4 regions of the Enterobacter sp. MGH 24 genome follow, and region 2 is predicted to be linked to each of the others. Evidence: predicted binding sites of a transcription regulator. Region 2 holds the regulator's gene; each other region holds the start of a gene.
The links. The regulator CRP, encoded in region 2, controls carbon source genes, mostly activating them, when cyclic AMP is high. The targets are predictions, from matches to a motif close to ATGTGANNNNNNTCACAT.
Positions count from the first base shown of each region.

Region 1: deoC (deoxyribose-phosphate aldolase) is a predicted target of CRP. The motif match lies at 2,018-2,035, and genes of this name have one in related genera.
Region 3: L370_RS12705 (glycine dehydrogenase) is a predicted target of CRP. The motif match lies at 1,984-2,001, and genes of this name have one in related genera.
Region 4: serC (3-phosphoserine/phosphohydroxythreonine transaminase) is a predicted target of CRP. The motif match lies at 2,162-2,179, and genes of this name have one in related genera.

Region 1 is NZ_KI535657.1:2,067,709-2,071,743, reverse strand. Features, by position in the region: gene deoA (thymidine phosphorylase) at 1-1,001, opposite strand, end outside; gene deoC (deoxyribose-phosphate aldolase) at 1,108-1,887, opposite strand; gene L370_RS12005 (YjjI family glycine radical enzyme) at 2,150-3,697, shown strand; gene L370_RS12010 (YjjW family glycine radical enzyme activase) at 3,672-4,035, shown strand, end outside.
Region 2 is NZ_KI535657.1:1,031,365-1,035,399, forward strand. Features, by position in the region: gene L370_RS16820 (hydrolase) at 1-411, shown strand, start outside; gene L370_RS16815 (YheU family protein) at 408-626, shown strand; gene L370_RS16810 (phosphoribulokinase) at 657-1,526, shown strand; gene L370_RS16805 (OsmC family protein) at 1,615-2,019, opposite strand; gene crp (cAMP-activated global transcriptional regulator CRP) at 2,331-2,963, shown strand; gene L370_RS16795 (YccS/YhfK family putative transporter) at 3,021-4,035, shown strand, end outside.
Region 3 is NZ_KI535657.1:1,924,278-1,928,312, forward strand. Features, by position in the region: gene pmbA (metalloprotease PmbA) at 5-1,357, shown strand; gene cybC (cytochrome b562) at 1,399-1,785, shown strand; gene L370_RS12705 (glycine dehydrogenase) at 2,102-2,440, shown strand; gene L370_RS12700 (SFCGS family glycine-rich protein) at 2,451-2,813, shown strand; gene L370_RS12695 (DUF4312 family protein) at 2,816-3,115, shown strand; gene L370_RS12690 (DUF4311 domain-containing protein) at 3,138-3,914, shown strand; gene L370_RS12685 (DUF4310 family protein) at 3,928-4,035, shown strand, end outside.
Region 4 is NZ_KI535657.1:3,035,769-3,039,803, reverse strand. Features, by position in the region: gene aroA (3-phosphoshikimate 1-carboxyvinyltransferase) at 1-904, opposite strand, end outside; gene serC (3-phosphoserine/phosphohydroxythreonine transaminase) at 974-2,062, opposite strand; gene L370_RS07685 (DUF421 domain-containing protein) at 2,225-2,917, opposite strand; gene ycaO (30S ribosomal protein S12 methylthiotransferase accessory factor YcaO) at 3,045-4,035, shown strand, end outside.

The DNA of each region.
Region 1 (4,035 bases), 1.0 Mb from region 2:
AGGTATTTCGCGTAGTTCTCGACGAAATCGGTCGGGCCTTTCTGCGCCGCGACCATACGGCCGAAGATTTCCGCCGCTTTGCCGTTGTCCAGCACCGCCTGCAGTTTCGCGCGCGCTTCAGCATCGTCTTTGGCCAGCTTGCCGGAGATCAGCATCTCAACGCACAGCGCCATGGTGACGTCGAACAGACGCGGGTTACGGTATTCACCGGTGAGGAACTGTACCGCTTCACGCACTTCAACCGCGTTACCGGCGCTGGACGCCAGCACCTGGTTCATGTCGGTGAGCAGTGCGGTGGTGCGCACGCCCGCGCCGTTGGAGACGCCAACGATCGCTTCGGCCAGCGCAGCAGAAAGCTCATAGGTCGGCATAAACGCGCCGCTACCGACCTTCACGTCCATCACCAGCGCGTCCAGCCCTTCTGCCAGCTTCTTCGCCAGGATAGAGGCGGTGATCAGCGGGATGGAGTCAACGGTCGCGGTAATATCGCGGGTTGCGTAAAAACGTTTGTCTGCCGGAGCAAGAGAGCTTGTCTGGCCGATAATCGCCACACCAACGTCTTTAATAATGTCGCGGAAGCGGTTGTCATCCGGGAAGATATCGAAGCCCGGAATGGCTTCCAGTTTGTCGAGCGTACCGCCTGTGTGCCCAAGGCCGCGCCCGGAGATCATCGGGATGTAACCGCCACAGGCCGCCACCATTGGGCCGAGCATCAGAGACGTCACGTCGCCTACGCCGCCGGTGGAGTGTTTGTCCACAATTGGGCCGTTAAGGTTAAGGCTTTTCCAGTCCAGAACGGTTCCTGAATCTCGCATCGCCATGGTCAGCGACACGCGCTCAGGCATCGACATATCGTGGAAGAAGATGGTCATCGCCAGAGCCGCAATCTGCCCTTCTGAGACGGTGTTATCACGAATGCCGTTGATGAAGAAGCGGATCTCTTCATCGCTTAATGCATGACCATCACGTTTTTTACGAATAATTTCTTGTGCGAGAAACACGGTAACCTCCATGCGGAATCGGGGGAGTTGTGGCGGGTGGCGCTACGCTTACCCGCCCTACGATCCGGTAGGCCGGGTAAGCGTAGCGCCACCCGGCAATTCAAACTTAGTAGCTGCTTGCGCTCTTACCGTCGCCGTGGCCCAGCGCTTTCAGCAGGCTGGCCAGCAGGCTGGACGCGCCGAAGCGGTAGTGACGGGAATCGGCCCAGTCGGCACCAAACAGCTCGTCGGCAATCGCCAGGAACTGCTGCGCGTCTTCGGCGGTACGCACGCCGCCCGCGGGTTTGAAACCAACGGTTTTGGACACGCCCATATCGCGGATAACTTCCATCATGATGCGCGCGCTTTCTGGGGTCGCATTCACCGGCACTTTACCGGTAGAGGTTTTGATGAAATCGGCACCGGCTTTGATGGAGATTTCAGACGCCTTACGAATCAGCGCCTCTTCTTTCAGCTCGCCGGTTTCGATGATCACTTTCAGCAGCACGTTTGCCGCCGCACACGCGTCTTTACAGGCTTTCACCAGATCAAAACCGACCTGCTCGTTGCCGGCGATCAGCGCGCGGTACGGGAATACCACGTCAACTTCGTCTGCGCCGTAGGCAATCGCCGCGCGGGTTTCTGCCAGCGCAATCTCGATATCATCGTTGCCATGCGGGAAGTTAGTTACGGTAGCAATGCGCACGTCCGGCGTACCCTGCTCTTGCAGCGTCTTACGGGCAATCGGGATAAAGCGCGGGTAGATACAGATGGCTGCGGTGTTACCCACCGGCGTTTTCGCCTGATGGCACAGGGCGATGACTTTTTCATTGGTATCGTCATCGTTCAGGGTGGTCAGATCCATCAGCTTCAACGCGCGCAGGCTGCTTGCAGTTAAATCGGTCATAACATTCTCCAACGGCAGTGCCGTATAAATTTTACCTTGCGGGTCTGTGAGTATTCTAACATTCACCCGCATCCACACTTCGACATTCATCACAGTTAATGAAAACTGCGTACAAATTTGCATTACTGTAATGAGATCTTCTTCAAACTTTAGCGCGTAAATTGTCGACTAAAGCAGCGATACCCCCTGTCGGATCAAAAGCCCCGACAGGCTGGCTTCCTACAATCCGTTCATCATCCGCAGAACACTCAAGGAAGCGAATATGCCCCACTCCAGCCCCGACGCCCTGCAACAACGTTGCCAGCACATTGTGACAAGCCCGGTGTTAACCCCGGAACAAAAACGTCATTTTCTGGCGCTGGAAGCGGAAAACAACCTGCCTTATCCGGCACTTCCTGAGGCCGCGCGAGCCGCGCTGGACGAAGGGTTTATCTGCGACATGTTCGAAGGCCATGCGCCCTACAAACCCCGTTACGTTCTGCCGGATTACGCAAAATTTCTGGCTAACGGTTCAGAATGGCTGGAGCTGGAAGGGGCGAAAGATCTCGACGACGCCCTCTCTCTGTTAACCATCCTCTACCATCATGTTCCGTCCGTCACATCGATGCCGGTCTATCTCGGTCAGCTTGATGCGATCTTAACTCCATATGTTAGAATTCTAACACAAGAAGAGATCGATAGCCGAATAAAACGTTTCTGGCGCTATCTCGACCGTACGCTGCCGGATGCGTTTATGCACGCCAATATCGGCCCGGCGGATACGCCCGTCACACGCGCCATTTTGCGTGCCGATGCAGAGCTGAAGCAGGTCGCACCGAATCTGACCTTTATCTACGATCCCGATATCACCCCGGACGACCTGCTGCTCGAGGTGGCAAAAAATATATGTGAATGCAGCAAACCGCATATTTCTAATGGCCCGATGAATGATAAAATTTTCACAAAAGGCCGTTACGGCGTGGTGAGTTGTTACAACTCCCTGCCACTGGCGGGCGGTGGCAGTACGCTGGTGCGCCTTAACCTAAAGGCTATTGCCGAACACAGCGCATCGGTTGACGACTTCTTCACCCGCGCGCTACCGCACTACTGCCAGCAGCAAATTGCCATCATCGATGCGCGCTGCGATTTTCTGTACGGGCAGTCTGGCTTCTTTGAGAATAGCTTCCTGGTAAAAGAGGGGCTGATTGATGCCGATCGGTTTGTGCCGATGTTTGGCATTTACGGCCTGGCGGAAGCGGTAAACGTGCTCTGTGAGAAAGCAGGCATTGCAGGGCGTTACGGCAAAGATGAGCAGGCCAACGCGCTGGGCTATCGCATCAGCGAACAGCTAGCGGCGTTTGTGGAAAACACGCCGGTGAAGCACGGCTGGAAGCACCGCGCGATGCTGCACGCGCAGTCGGGGATCAGCTCCGATTCGGGCACCACGCCGGGCGCACGTCTGCCCTACGGCGACGAGCCGGATCCCATCAGCCATCTGCTGGCCGTTGCACCGCACCACAGACATTATCACTCCGGAATCAGCGATATTCTCACCCTGGAGGAGACGGTTAAACGCAACCCGCAGGCGGTGGTTCAGCTTTGCCTGGGCGCGTTCAGGGCGGGAATGCGTGAATTTACCGCCAACGTAGCGGGTAACGATCTGGTCCGCGTGACCGGTTATATGGTGCGACTATCGGATCTGGAAAAATACCGGGAAGCCGGATCGCGCACCAATACCACGTGGCTGGGCGAAGAGGCCGCGCGCAATACCCGTATTCTCGAACGTCAGCCGCGCGTGGTTAGCCATGAACAGCAGATGCGCTTTAGTTAGTCAGGTCATTCCTTTTTCCTGCGTGGACGGGCCGGGCAGCCGCCTGGCGCTGTTCCTGCAGGGCTGCAACCTGCGCTGTAAAACCTGCCACAACCCGTGGACGATCGGCCGCTGCAACGACTGCGGGGACTGTGTGCCCCACTGCCCGCACGACGCGCTGACGATTCAGGCCGGACGCGTCTGGTGGCAGGAGAGTGACTGCCAGCAGTGCGACACCTGCCTGCACCTGTGCCGGCAGCAGGCAACGCCTATGGCGCACCGCTTCAGCCTGGACGAGATCCTCACTCAGGTCCGCAAATCCGCACCGTTTATCGAAGGGATCACCGTGAGCGGCGGCG
Region 2 (4,035 bases):
CTCAACCTGCTGAAGGCCAACGCGGCGCGTAAGCTGAAGGCCTACCCGGATACCCTGCCAGTCAGCCTGCGCCAGCTGAAAAAGGTGCGCCGTATTCGCGAGTTCGACGACCTGATCACCGCGAAAATCCACGGCTTCGCCGATGCGATTGACTATTATCGTCAGTGCAGCGCCATGCCGCTGCTCAGCAAGATCACGCAGCCGACGCTGATTATTCATGCCAAAGATGACCCGTTTATGGATCATCACTCTATCCCCTCTCAGGAATTCCTGCCCGACAACGTTCACTATCAGTTGACCGAGCACGGCGGCCACGTCGGGTTTATCGGCGGCACGCTGCGCCGCCCGAAAATGTGGCTTGAGGCGCGCATTCCTGACTGGCTGACTCCTTATCTGGAGGGTGCAAAATGATTATTCCCTGGCAGGATCTGGCTCCCGAAACGCTCGATAATCTGATTGAAAGCTTTGTATTACGTGAAGGCACCGATTATGGTGAACAGGAACGCTCGCTTGAGCAAAAGGTCAACGATGTAAAGCGCCAGCTAAAAAGCGGCGACGTGGTGCTGGTGTGGTCAGAACTGCATGAGACGGTCAATATCATGCCCCGCAACGCGTTTCACGGCTGATCTTCCACCCTTTTCAGTCAGGGAGTTGCTATGTCTGCCAGACATCCGGTTATTGCCGTTACGGGGTCGAGTGGTGCGGGAACCACTACCACCAGCCTCGCATTTCGCAAGATTTTCGCCCAGCTGAATCTCCGTGCGGCGGAGGTCGAAGGCGACAGCTTTCACCGCTACACGCGTCCGGAGATGGACATGGCCATCCGTAAGGCGCGCGATCTGGGTAAACACATCAGCTACTTCGGCCCGGAGGCCAATGACTTCGGCCTGCTGGAACAAACCTTTATCGAGTACGGTCAGAGCGGTAAAGGGCAGTCCCGCAAATATCTGCATACCTATGATGAAGCCGTTCCCTGGAATCAGGTGCCGGGAACCTTTACCCCGTGGCAGCCGCTGCCGGAACCCACCGACGTCCTGTTTTACGAAGGATTGCACGGCGGCGTGGTCACCCCTCAACACGACGTGGCGCGCCACGTGGATCTGCTGGTCGGCGTGGTCCCTATCGTTAACCTGGAGTGGATCCAGAAGCTGACGCGTGACATGAGCGAGCGCGGCCATTCTCGCGAAGCGGTGATGGACTCCGTGGTGCGCTCCATGGAGGATTATATTAACTTCCTGACGCCGCAGTTTTCCCGCACCCATATCAACTTCCAGCGCGTGCCGACGGTGGACACCTCCAACCCCTTTGCCGCCAAAAGTATCCCGTCCCTGGATGAGAGCTTCGTGGTGATCCATTTCCGCAACCTCGACGGCATTGATTACCCCTGGCTGCTGGCCATGCTGCAGGGCTCGTTTATTTCGCACATGAATACGTTAGTGGTGCCGGGCGGAAAAATGGGGCTGGCGATGGAGCTCATCATGACGCCGCTGGTGGAGCGACTGATGGAAGGGAAGCAGATTGCGTGACGCCTGTTGCCGGATGGCGCTTCGCTTATCCGGCCTACGTTCGTGCAGTTGTAGGCCCGGTAAGCGCAGCGCCACCGGGCTTTGTTTTTTAAGCCTCGATCACTTCATACGAATGCGTGATTTTTACCGCTTTCTCCAGCATTAACGCCACAGAGCAGTACTTCTCCGCAGACAGGTCCACCGCACGCGAGACCGCCGCGTCTTTCAGCTCTTTACCGGTGACCACAAAGTGCAGGTTAATATGGGTGAACAGGCGTGGCGCCTCTTCGCGACGTTCTGACGTGAGTTTGACTTCACAATCCGTCACGTCATGACGACCTTTTTGCAGGATCGACACCACGTCAATTGCGCTGCATCCCCCTGCCGCCATTAGCACCATTTCCATTGGGCTTGGTGCTTTATCGCCGGAGTTACCGTCCATCAAAATCTGGTGTCCTGAAGCGGACTCGCCCAGGAACGTTAAACCTTCAACCCATTTCACGCGCGCTTGCATATTCTTAAACTCCAACGTTGCATTTTTGGTGACAGATTACGCGTGCGTTACATTTCTCGCAATGGAAGGCGACCTGCATCATGCTGAAGCGAGACACCAGGAGACACGCGGCGAAAGCTATGCTAAAACACTCTGGATGCTACAGTAATACATTGACGTTACACATGTATGCAGAGGACATCAAACTTTACTGGCTGCGAAACGTTACGGTAGCCGACTTCCCAGGGTATGGGTAAGAATTCGATTGCAACCCCAGAGTCCGGATGCATCTGATGACTCTGGTGACAGCTTATAACAGAGGATAACAGCGCATGGTGCTTGGCAAACCGCAAACAGACCCGACTCTCGAATGGTTCTTGTCTCATTGCCACATTCATAAGTACCCATCAAAGAGCACGCTGATTCACCAGGGTGAAAAAGCGGAAACGTTGTATTACATCGTTAAAGGCTCGGTGGCAGTGCTGATCAAAGATGAAGAAGGGAAAGAGATGATCCTTTCTTATCTGAACCAGGGCGATTTCATCGGTGAACTGGGCCTGTTTGAAGAGGGCCAGGAACGTAGCGCCTGGGTTCGTGCAAAGACAGCATGTGAAGTGGCTGAAATTTCTTACAAGAAGTTCCGTCAGCTGATTCAGGTTAACCCTGACATCCTGATGCGTCTTTCTTCCCAGATGGCGCGCCGTCTGCAGGTCACGTCAGAAAAAGTGGGTAACCTCGCCTTCCTGGACGTGACAGGCCGTATCGCGCAGACCCTGCTGAACCTGGCGAAACAGCCAGACGCCATGACCCACCCGGACGGCATGCAAATTAAAATTACCCGTCAGGAAATTGGTCAGATCGTCGGTTGCTCCCGTGAAACAGTGGGCCGTATCCTGAAAATGCTGGAAGATCAAAACCTGATCTCCGCCCACGGTAAAACCATCGTGGTCTACGGAACGCGTTAATTCCGCTTAAACGGCGTGCCATCGCAAGGTGTCACGCCGTTTTTGTCTCTACTCCCCATGTGGCGCAGGCTGATCTATCACCCGGAAGTTAACTACGCACTGCGGCAAACGCTGGTGTTGTGCCTTCCTGTGGCCATAGGTCTGATCCTCGGACACCTCCAGCAAGGCCTGCTGTTTTCCCTCGTGCCCGCCTGCTGCAACATCGCCGGTCTTGACACGCCGCATAAGCGCTTTTTTAAACGCCTGATTATCGGTGGCTGCCTGTTTGCTGGCTGCAGCCTCGCCGTACAGCTTTTACTGGCTCGGGATATCCCGCTGCCGCTGATCCTGACCGTACTGGCCATGACCCTCGGCGTGACGGCGGAAATCAGTTCGCTGCACGCCCGCCTGCTTCCCGCTTCGCTGATTGCGGCCATTTTCACGCTGAGCCTCGCCGGGAATATGCCGGTGTGGGAGCCGCTGCTGATCTACGCCCTGGGGACATTATGGTACGGGCTGTTTAACTGGTTTTGGTTCTGGCTGTGGCGGGAACAGCCGCTGCGTGAATCCCTGAGCCTGCTCTACGTGCAGCTTGCGGATTACTGCGAAGCCAAATACACCCTGCTCACCCAGCATACCGATCCGGAGAAATCCTTACCGCCGCTGCTGACGCGCCAGCAAAAGGTGGTGGATCTGATAAGCCAGTGCTATCAGCAGCTGCATATGCTCGCCGCCAACAAGAACCACGAGTACAAGCGGCTGCTGCGCACCTTCCAGGTCGGGCTGGATCTGCAGGAGCATATCTCCGTTAGCCTGCACCACCCGCAGGAGGTGCAAAAGCTGGTCGAGCGCAGCCACGCCGAAGCGGTGATCCGCTGGAACGCGCAGACCGTCTCGGCACGCCTGCGGGTGCTGGCCGATGATATTCTCTATCACCGCTACCCGACGCGCTTTAGCATGGATAAACAGCTGGGCGCGCTGGAGAAAATCGCCCGTCAGCATCCGGATAACCCCGTCGGCCAGTTTGCCGCCTGGCACTTCAGCCGTATCGCGCGCGTGCTGCGCACCCAGCGCCCGCTTTATCCCCGCGACC
Region 3 (4,035 bases), 890 kb from region 2:
CAGTATGGCATTTGCGATGAAAGTAACCTCACAAGTTGAAGCGCAGCGTAAGATTCTGGAAGAAGCCGTCTCCACCGCGCTGATGCTTGCTTCAGAAAAATCAGATGGCGCCGAAGTGGCGGTCAGCAAAACCACCGGCATCAGCGTGAGTACCCGCTATGGTGAAGTGGAGAACGTCGAATTCAACAGCGATGGCGCGCTTGGGATCACGGTGTATCACCAGAATCGCAAAGGCAGCGCGTCATCCACCGATCTCAGCCCGGATGCCATTGCCCGTACGGTGCAGGCGGCGCTGGATATCGCCCGTTATACCTCCCCGGATCCTTACGCAGGCGTGGCGGATAAAGACCTGCTGGCGTTTGACGCGCCGGATCTCGATCTTTTCCACCCGGCGGAAGTGACCCCGGACGAAGCCATTGAACTGGCCGCGCGCGCCGAGCAGGCTTCCCTGCAGGCGGATAAGCGCATCACCAATACCGAAGGCGGCAGCTTCAACAGCCACTACGGCATCAAAGTGTTCGGCAACAGCCACGGCATGCTGCAGGGCTACTGCTCCACCCGCCATTCGCTCTCCAGCTGCGTGATCGCCGAAGAGAACGGTGACATGGAGCGTGACTACGCCTACACCATTGGCCGCGCGCTGGGGGATTTGCAGTCTCCTGAGTGGGTGGGTAAAGAGTGTGCCGAACGCACGCTGTCACGCCTGTCGCCGCGCAAACTCTCCACCATGAAGGCTCCGGTCATTTTTGCCAACGAAGTGGCGACCGGCCTGTTTGGCCATCTGGTCGGCGCGATTGCGGGCGGCTCGGTTTACCGTAAATCGACCTTCCTGCTCGACTCGCTGGGCAAGCAGATCCTGCCGGAATGGCTCACCATTGAAGAACATCCGCACCTGCTGAAGGGGCTGGCCTCCACGCCGTTCGACAGCGAAGGCGTGCGCACCGAACGTCGCGATATCATCAAAGACGGTATTCTGACCCAGTGGCTGCTGACCAACTACTCCGCGCGCAAGCTGGGGCTGAAAAGCACCGGACACGCTGGCGGCATCCACAACTGGCGCATTGCCGGACAGGGCCTGAGCTTTGAGCAGATGCTGAAAGAGATGGGCACCGGTCTGGTGGTCACCGAGCTGATGGGCCAGGGCGTAAGCGGCATCACCGGCGACTACTCGCGCGGCGCGGCGGGCTTCTGGGTGGAAAACGGTGAAATCCAGTATCCGGTGAGCGAAATTACCATCGCCGGCAACCTGAAGGACATGTGGCGCAATATCGTTACGGTCGGTAACGATATTGAAACACGTAGCAATATACAGTGTGGTTCTGTACTTCTGCCGGAAATGAAAATCGCCGGTCAGTAATACCCGTAAAGGCGTTTTAATAATAAAAAAGGAAGTGAGCAATGCGTAAACATCTGTTAGCGATCGTCGCGGCTTCAACGCTGGTTCTTGGCTCTTCTGCGTTTGCTGCCGATCTTGAAGACGACATGGGCATCCTCGGTCAAAACCTGAAGGTGGTGCAGAAAACCGACAATGCGGCTGAAATGAAAGACGCGCTGACCAAAATGCGTGAAGCGGCGCTGGACGCACAAAAAGCGACGCCTCCGAAGCTGGAAAGCAAAGCGGCAGACAGCGCAGAGATGAAAGACTACCGCCACGGCTTTGACGTGCTGGTCGGCCAGATCGACGGCGCGCTGAAGCTGGCTAACGAAGGCAAAGTGAAGGAAGCCCAGGCGGCGGCCGAGCAGTTTGTGACTACGCGCAACACATATCACCAGAAATACCGTTAACCGATCGCGCATCTGACAAACAATCAGCGGGGGCCAGTGGCTCCCGTTTTTTTTACGCGGTAATAAGTAAACCCTATCGCCATCACATTTTTGCGTCACCACGCCTGAACGTTTTCGTTTCCCAGGCGCGCGTTTTGCCGCTGGAATACGTGACATTCATCACGTAAATACCGTTATTAATCCAGATTCACCGCATTTATGTGGCACAGATCACTGCTGCGGCTCGCCTTTCCACTTCGAAGTGGAAAACAACTCGCTACAAACCATTCCCCCCCAACGTTAGTTTTATTCCAGAGCCATTAACGGGGTAAGACCAGTGATTAACGGAGCGGTAATGAACGACGTTGGGGAACAGGCGGAGCAAACAGAACAGCTCGCGAACACCATGCTGCAGCAGGTTTATGCCCTGCTGGCCCGAAACAACATCATCCCCAATGCGGTACAGGAGCAGATGCTCACTTCCCACGTGCGCGCAATGGCACACCGGTCCGTGACCGGCGAGCCGCTGCCGGAGGTTGAAGCAGAGCTGTTTGACGAAATTTCACCGGATTCAATGCGGCTCGCCCGTGAAGTGGTCGCGCAGTTTGGCAATCTTCCTGATGAAGAAGCCTGGCTGCTCTCCGTTCACTTTGAAGTCGCGAAAGACAACCTTTAAGGAGCAACACATGGAACAGATTACAGTCGTGATTGGCGATCGCCTGGGCAAAGGTCAGAAAGTGGCCGCCGGTGTCGAAAAAGCAGGCGGACGCGCGGTTGTCGTACCGGGCATGGCCGCGGACATGAAGCTCGGCGACGTGATGAAAGCGGAAAACGCCACCTTCGGCATCTCCTTCTGCGGCAGCGGCGGCGCGGGTGCCATCACAGCCCAAACGAAATATGGCTACAAGGCCAAATACGGCATGCGTTCAGTGGAAGAGGGCGTGACCGCCATCAACGAAGGCTGCAACGTGCTGGGCTTCGGCTTCATGGATAAAGAAGAGCTGGGCGAGCGTCTGGTACAGGCGTGGCAGAAGAAATACGGCGCATAAGCATGAAAGAACAGTTCACAACCACGGTGAGAGTGAAGGGCAAAGGTGACGCAAAAGCGCGCGCCTTTGCCGACGCGCTCAACCACGTTCAGGCCGCGGTGATGAAAGCCTCACCGCATATCTTACTGCGTATTGAGCCACAGGATGTGCAGGTCGTTCAGGCGCAAGAAGCGGTGCGAAAAGAAGCGTTTCTGTTCTTCTTTCTGCGCCGGGAAAGACGCACCTACAGCGTGGAGCTGGATGTGACCGTCAACGTGACCGCCATCAATCTCGACCAGGTGGATTTCGTCACGCAACGCTGATTATTCATAAAAGGGCAGACTGATGTTCTTAATTATATTAATAAAATCGCTCATCATTGGCGGCCTGGTTGGCGTCGGTGTCGGAGCCGGGGCTGCACGCATGTTTCATGCGCCTACCACACAGGGTATGGGCGCGTTTCGTACGTTGGGGGAACTGAACTCCTGCGAAGGGGACCCAGCGTCTCACTTCTCCTTTGGGTTAGGTTTCTTCTTTAACGCCTGGGCCTCTTCCGTGGCCGCAGGTGCCTTCACACAGGACGTTGACCACCGCATCATCCCGAACTGGGGTGCTGCTGCACTGATGATCAAAAACCGTAACGTCGGCGAAACGCTGCACGACCCGCGCAAAATGGCGATTGCCTGCGGCGTGATTGGCATGCTCGTCGTCACCTTCCTGAACCTGACCGCCTCCTCCGTTCCGGCAGCGCTTCAGGTCACCGCCGTGAAGGTGCTGGTACCGGCGGCTAACCTGCTGGTGAACACCGTGATGCCGGTGATCTTCTGGCTGGCGGCCATCGACGCGGGTAAAAAATCAGGCTTCTGGGCCACCATCTTTGGCGGCGCGGCGCAGCTGATCATGGGGAACGCCGTACCGGGCCTGGTGCTGGGGATCCTGATCGGTAAAGGCGTGGAAGAGAGCGGCTGGAACCACGTCACCAAAGTGATGATGGCGGCCATCGTCCTGCTCTTCGTGCTGAGCGGCTTCTTCCGCGGCTTCGACATGAAGATGATCGAATCCTTCCATCTGACCGTGCCGAACTGGCTCGACATGATCCACAACTCGCTCAGCGGTAAATAACAGGAGCCTCTAAATGGAACAGAATAAAGGTTTTTGGTATGCCGACTGGTCGTTCCCGATCTTCGTTGGCCTGCTCTCCTCGGGCGTTTTCGCCGGGACGCACATGTACTACCTCTACGGC
Region 4 (4,035 bases), 2.0 Mb from region 2:
TCAGCTCGCCATGGGTACAGGAGATGAAGTCATCGCCCCAGGTGACAGTAGCGCCCATTTTTTCCAGTACGTCCGCAAAACGGATGTCGCCCTGCACGCTGTTACGGCCGATACCGGTCACTTTTACCGTGCCGCCTTTAATCGCACCCGCGGCCAGGAAGTAGGACGCGGATGACGCATCTCCTTCAACCAGGTAGTTGCCCGGAGACTGGTACCGCTGCGCTCCGCGCACAACAAAACGCTGATAAGACTGGTTTTCCACCTCAACGCCGAAGGTTTTCATCAGGTGCAGCGTGATATCAATGTACGGTTTGGAAACCAGCTCACCTTTAATCGTGATAACCGTATCCTGCGGGGCCAGCGGCGCGGTCATCAGCAGTGCAGTCAGGAACTGGCTGGAAACGCTGCCGTCAACCTCGACGTGACCGCCGGTAAAACCGCCGCGCAGACGCAGTGGCGGATAGTTTTCCTGCTCCAGATACTCAATCTGCGCGCCGCCCTGACGCAGGGCATCCACCAGGTGACCAATCGGACGCTCTTTCATGCGCGGCTCGCCGGTCAGCACGATGTTGTTGCTCCCCAGGCACAGGGCCGCCGCCAGCGGGCGCATCGCGGTACCTGCGTTACCCAGAAACAGCTCAAGCTCTTCGCCCGAGCGCAGCGCGCCGCCGTTGCCGGTCACTTCGCAGCGGGTACGATCGTCGGAGAGAGTGTAATGAACGCCCAACGCTTTCAGCGCATTGAGCATATGGCGCACGTCATCGCTGTCCAGCAGGTTTGTAAGGACGGTGGTGCCGTTTGCCAGAGCTGCCAGCAGCAGAGCGCGGTTCGAGACACTTTTTGAACCAGGCAGATTAATGGTGCCATCTACCCGCGCGATAGGTTGTAACGTCAGGGATTCCATGAAAACTAAACTCTCAACTCAACATAATAAAAACCCCGCAGGGAGGCTGCGGGGGTGAAAAACAGCACATTAACCGTGACGACGTTCGAAGTCGATCATGAAATCCGTCAGGGCTTTAACGCCTTCCAGCGGCATCGCGTTATAAATGGAGGCACGCATGCCGCCAACGACACGGTGACCTTTGAGCGCATGCAGACCAGCCGCGAAGGACTCTTCCAGGAAGACTTTGTCCAGGTTGCTGTCGGCCAGCTGGAACGGCACGTTCATGCGGGAACGGTTAGCTTTCGCCACATCGTTGCGGTAGAAATCGCTCTTGTCGATCACGCCATACAGCAGTTCAGCTTTCTGCTGATTCACCTTGTCCATCTGCGCCACGCCGCCGTTTTGCTTCAGCCATTTGAAGACCAGGCCAGAGAGATACCAGGCAAACGTTGGTGGGGTGTTGAACATCGAATCGTTATCGTTCAGCACGGTGTAATCGAGAATCGACGGGCAGGATTTATGCGCTTTACCCAGCAGGTCTTCACGCACGACGACGATAGTCAAACCGGCCGGGCCGATATTTTTCTGCGCGCCCGCATAGATAACGCCGTAGCGGCTGACATCAATTGGCGCAGACAGAATGGTGGAGGAGAAGTCGGCGGCAACCACGACATCGCTGCCGAAGTTTGGCGTCTCGTCGATGGCAATCCCGTCAATGGTTTCGTTCGGGCAGTAGTGCAGATACGCTGCGTTATCGGAAAGCTGCCACTCGCTCATTGGCTTCACGGCGCGCAGACCGTCAACGGTCACTTTGGCGTCGATAACATTCGGCGTGCAGTATTTGTGCGCTTCTTTTACGGCGCTTGCCGCCCAGTAACCCGCGTCAACGTAGTCAGCCGTCGTTTTGTCGCCCAGGATATTCAGCGGAACGCCCGCAAACTGACCGCGTCCACCGCCGTGACAGAACAATACTTTGTAGTTCGAGGGAATATTCAGCAGATCGCGAAAATCCTTTTCTGCATCTTCCGCCACCTGAATAAACTCTTTACCCCGGTGGCTGATTTCCATCACCGACGTACCCAGACCGTTCCAGTTACAAAGTTCCTGTTGAGCCTGTTTAAGCACGTCTGCCGGTAACATTGCCGGACCTGAACTGAAATTAAAGACTTGAGCCATTTCCCCTCACCACGCTAAAAGCCATAAGTTATAACTGTGGATATCGGTTTTATCATTCAGTGACACGCGCCGCAATGTCTAAAACTTATGACCCGTGAAATGTGCCCCGCGTCACACAAAACAATCTGCCGCCTCGCTAAGACAAAACCGACAAAATGGCTGTCAGGTGATACGTTTGGCCCGGCTAACCTTCGTCCATTCCGGATTTGCACAGCGGGGGCATAATTGACGATCTCCCGGCTGCATCGCGACAACGTGGCTACATCTAACACAAGCATACTCACCTGATTCAGGTACCGTTCTGAAACGCTCGATCAGCATATCCGGCAGGATACAGAGCCCCGGCTTCACCTCGTCGTCTGAATAGTAATAGACGCTGATCTGCCCGTTGGTTTCCATGATCGCCAGACGCACCTGCCCGAGCTGTTCAACGCTGTTCAGGCGAAGCTCCATAAAGAACTCAAACTCGGTCATATTGGCGCTTTGTACATTTTCCCAGGCCAGCTGTCCGTCCTCGACGATAACGACCGGCTTGCCTTCAAGCAGATCTTCCAGCTTTTCACTTTTCGACATCAGCCACATCACAAGGCGGTAAAGGAGCGCCAGTGTGACAAAGACGATAAACACCGGAACCATCGGCACATCGTCATAAAAGGCGACGTCCCCCGCCGCAGACCCCAGCGTCAGGATGATCAACACCTCAAAGAGCGACATCTGCCGTACGCCACGACGGCCGGTGATTTTAAGAAACAGGAAGACAAGTACGAAGGTATACAGGCTGCGCAGCGCCACTTCGCCCAGAAATTCAGGAGGAACTTTATCAAACGCCATCCGCTGGAGATCAAATGCTTTCATTTTTCTATGCCTTAACAGTCAGTTACTGCCACTAAGCATAGCCCAGCCTTTTATTTTCGCCGAAGATAGCACCCGTCACGCAAAACCCGTATCATTGCGCGCTTTACGTACGATAAAAGTGAACGCCATGACTCAAACGTTTATCCCCGGCAAAGACGCCGCTCTGGAAGATTCCATCGCTCGCTTCCAGCAAAAACTGACCGACCTGGGTTTTAACATCGAAGAAGCCTCCTGGCTTAATCCGGTGCCTCATGTCTGGTCCGTGCATATTCGCGATAAAGACTGTGCCCTGTGCTTTACCAACGGTAAAGGCGCGACAAAAAAAGCGGCACTGGCCTCTGCGCTGGGTGAGTATTTTGAGCGTCTGTCCACCAACTATTTCTTCGCTGACTTCTGGCTGGGCGAAACCATCGCTAACGGCCCGTTCGTTCACTATCCAAATGAAAAATGGTTCCCGCTGACCGAAGATGACGAACTGCCGGAAGGTATTCTCGACGCTCGCCTGCGTGCCTTCTACGATCCAGACAACGAACTGACCGCCAGCATGCTGATCGATCTACAGTCCGGTAACGAAGATCGCGGTATTTGCGCCCTGCCGTTTACCCGTCAGTCTGATGAACAGACCGTCTATATCCCGATGAACATTGTCGGCAACCTGTATGTATCCAACGGCATGTCCGCGGGTAACACCCGCAATGAAGCGCGCGTGCAGGGTCTGTCTGAAGTCTTCGAACGCCACATTAAAAACCGCATCATCGCCGAATCCATCAGCTTGCCTGAGATTCCGGCTGACGTACTGGCGCGTTATCCGGGCGTGGTGGAATCCATCGCTAAACTGGAAGCAGAAGGTTTCCCAATCTTTGCGTATGACGGCTCGCTGGGCGGCAAGTATCCGGTTATCTGCGTTGTGCTGTTTAACCCAACGAACGGTACCTGCTTCGCCTCCTTCGGCGCGCACCCTGACTTCGGCGTGGCGCTGGAGCGTACCGTTACCGAACTGCTGCAGGGCCGTAGCCTGAAAGACCTCGACGTGTTCACCCCGCCAACGTTTGACGACGAAGAAGTGGCCGAACATACCAACCTCGAAACCCACTTCATCGACTCCAGCGGTTTGATCT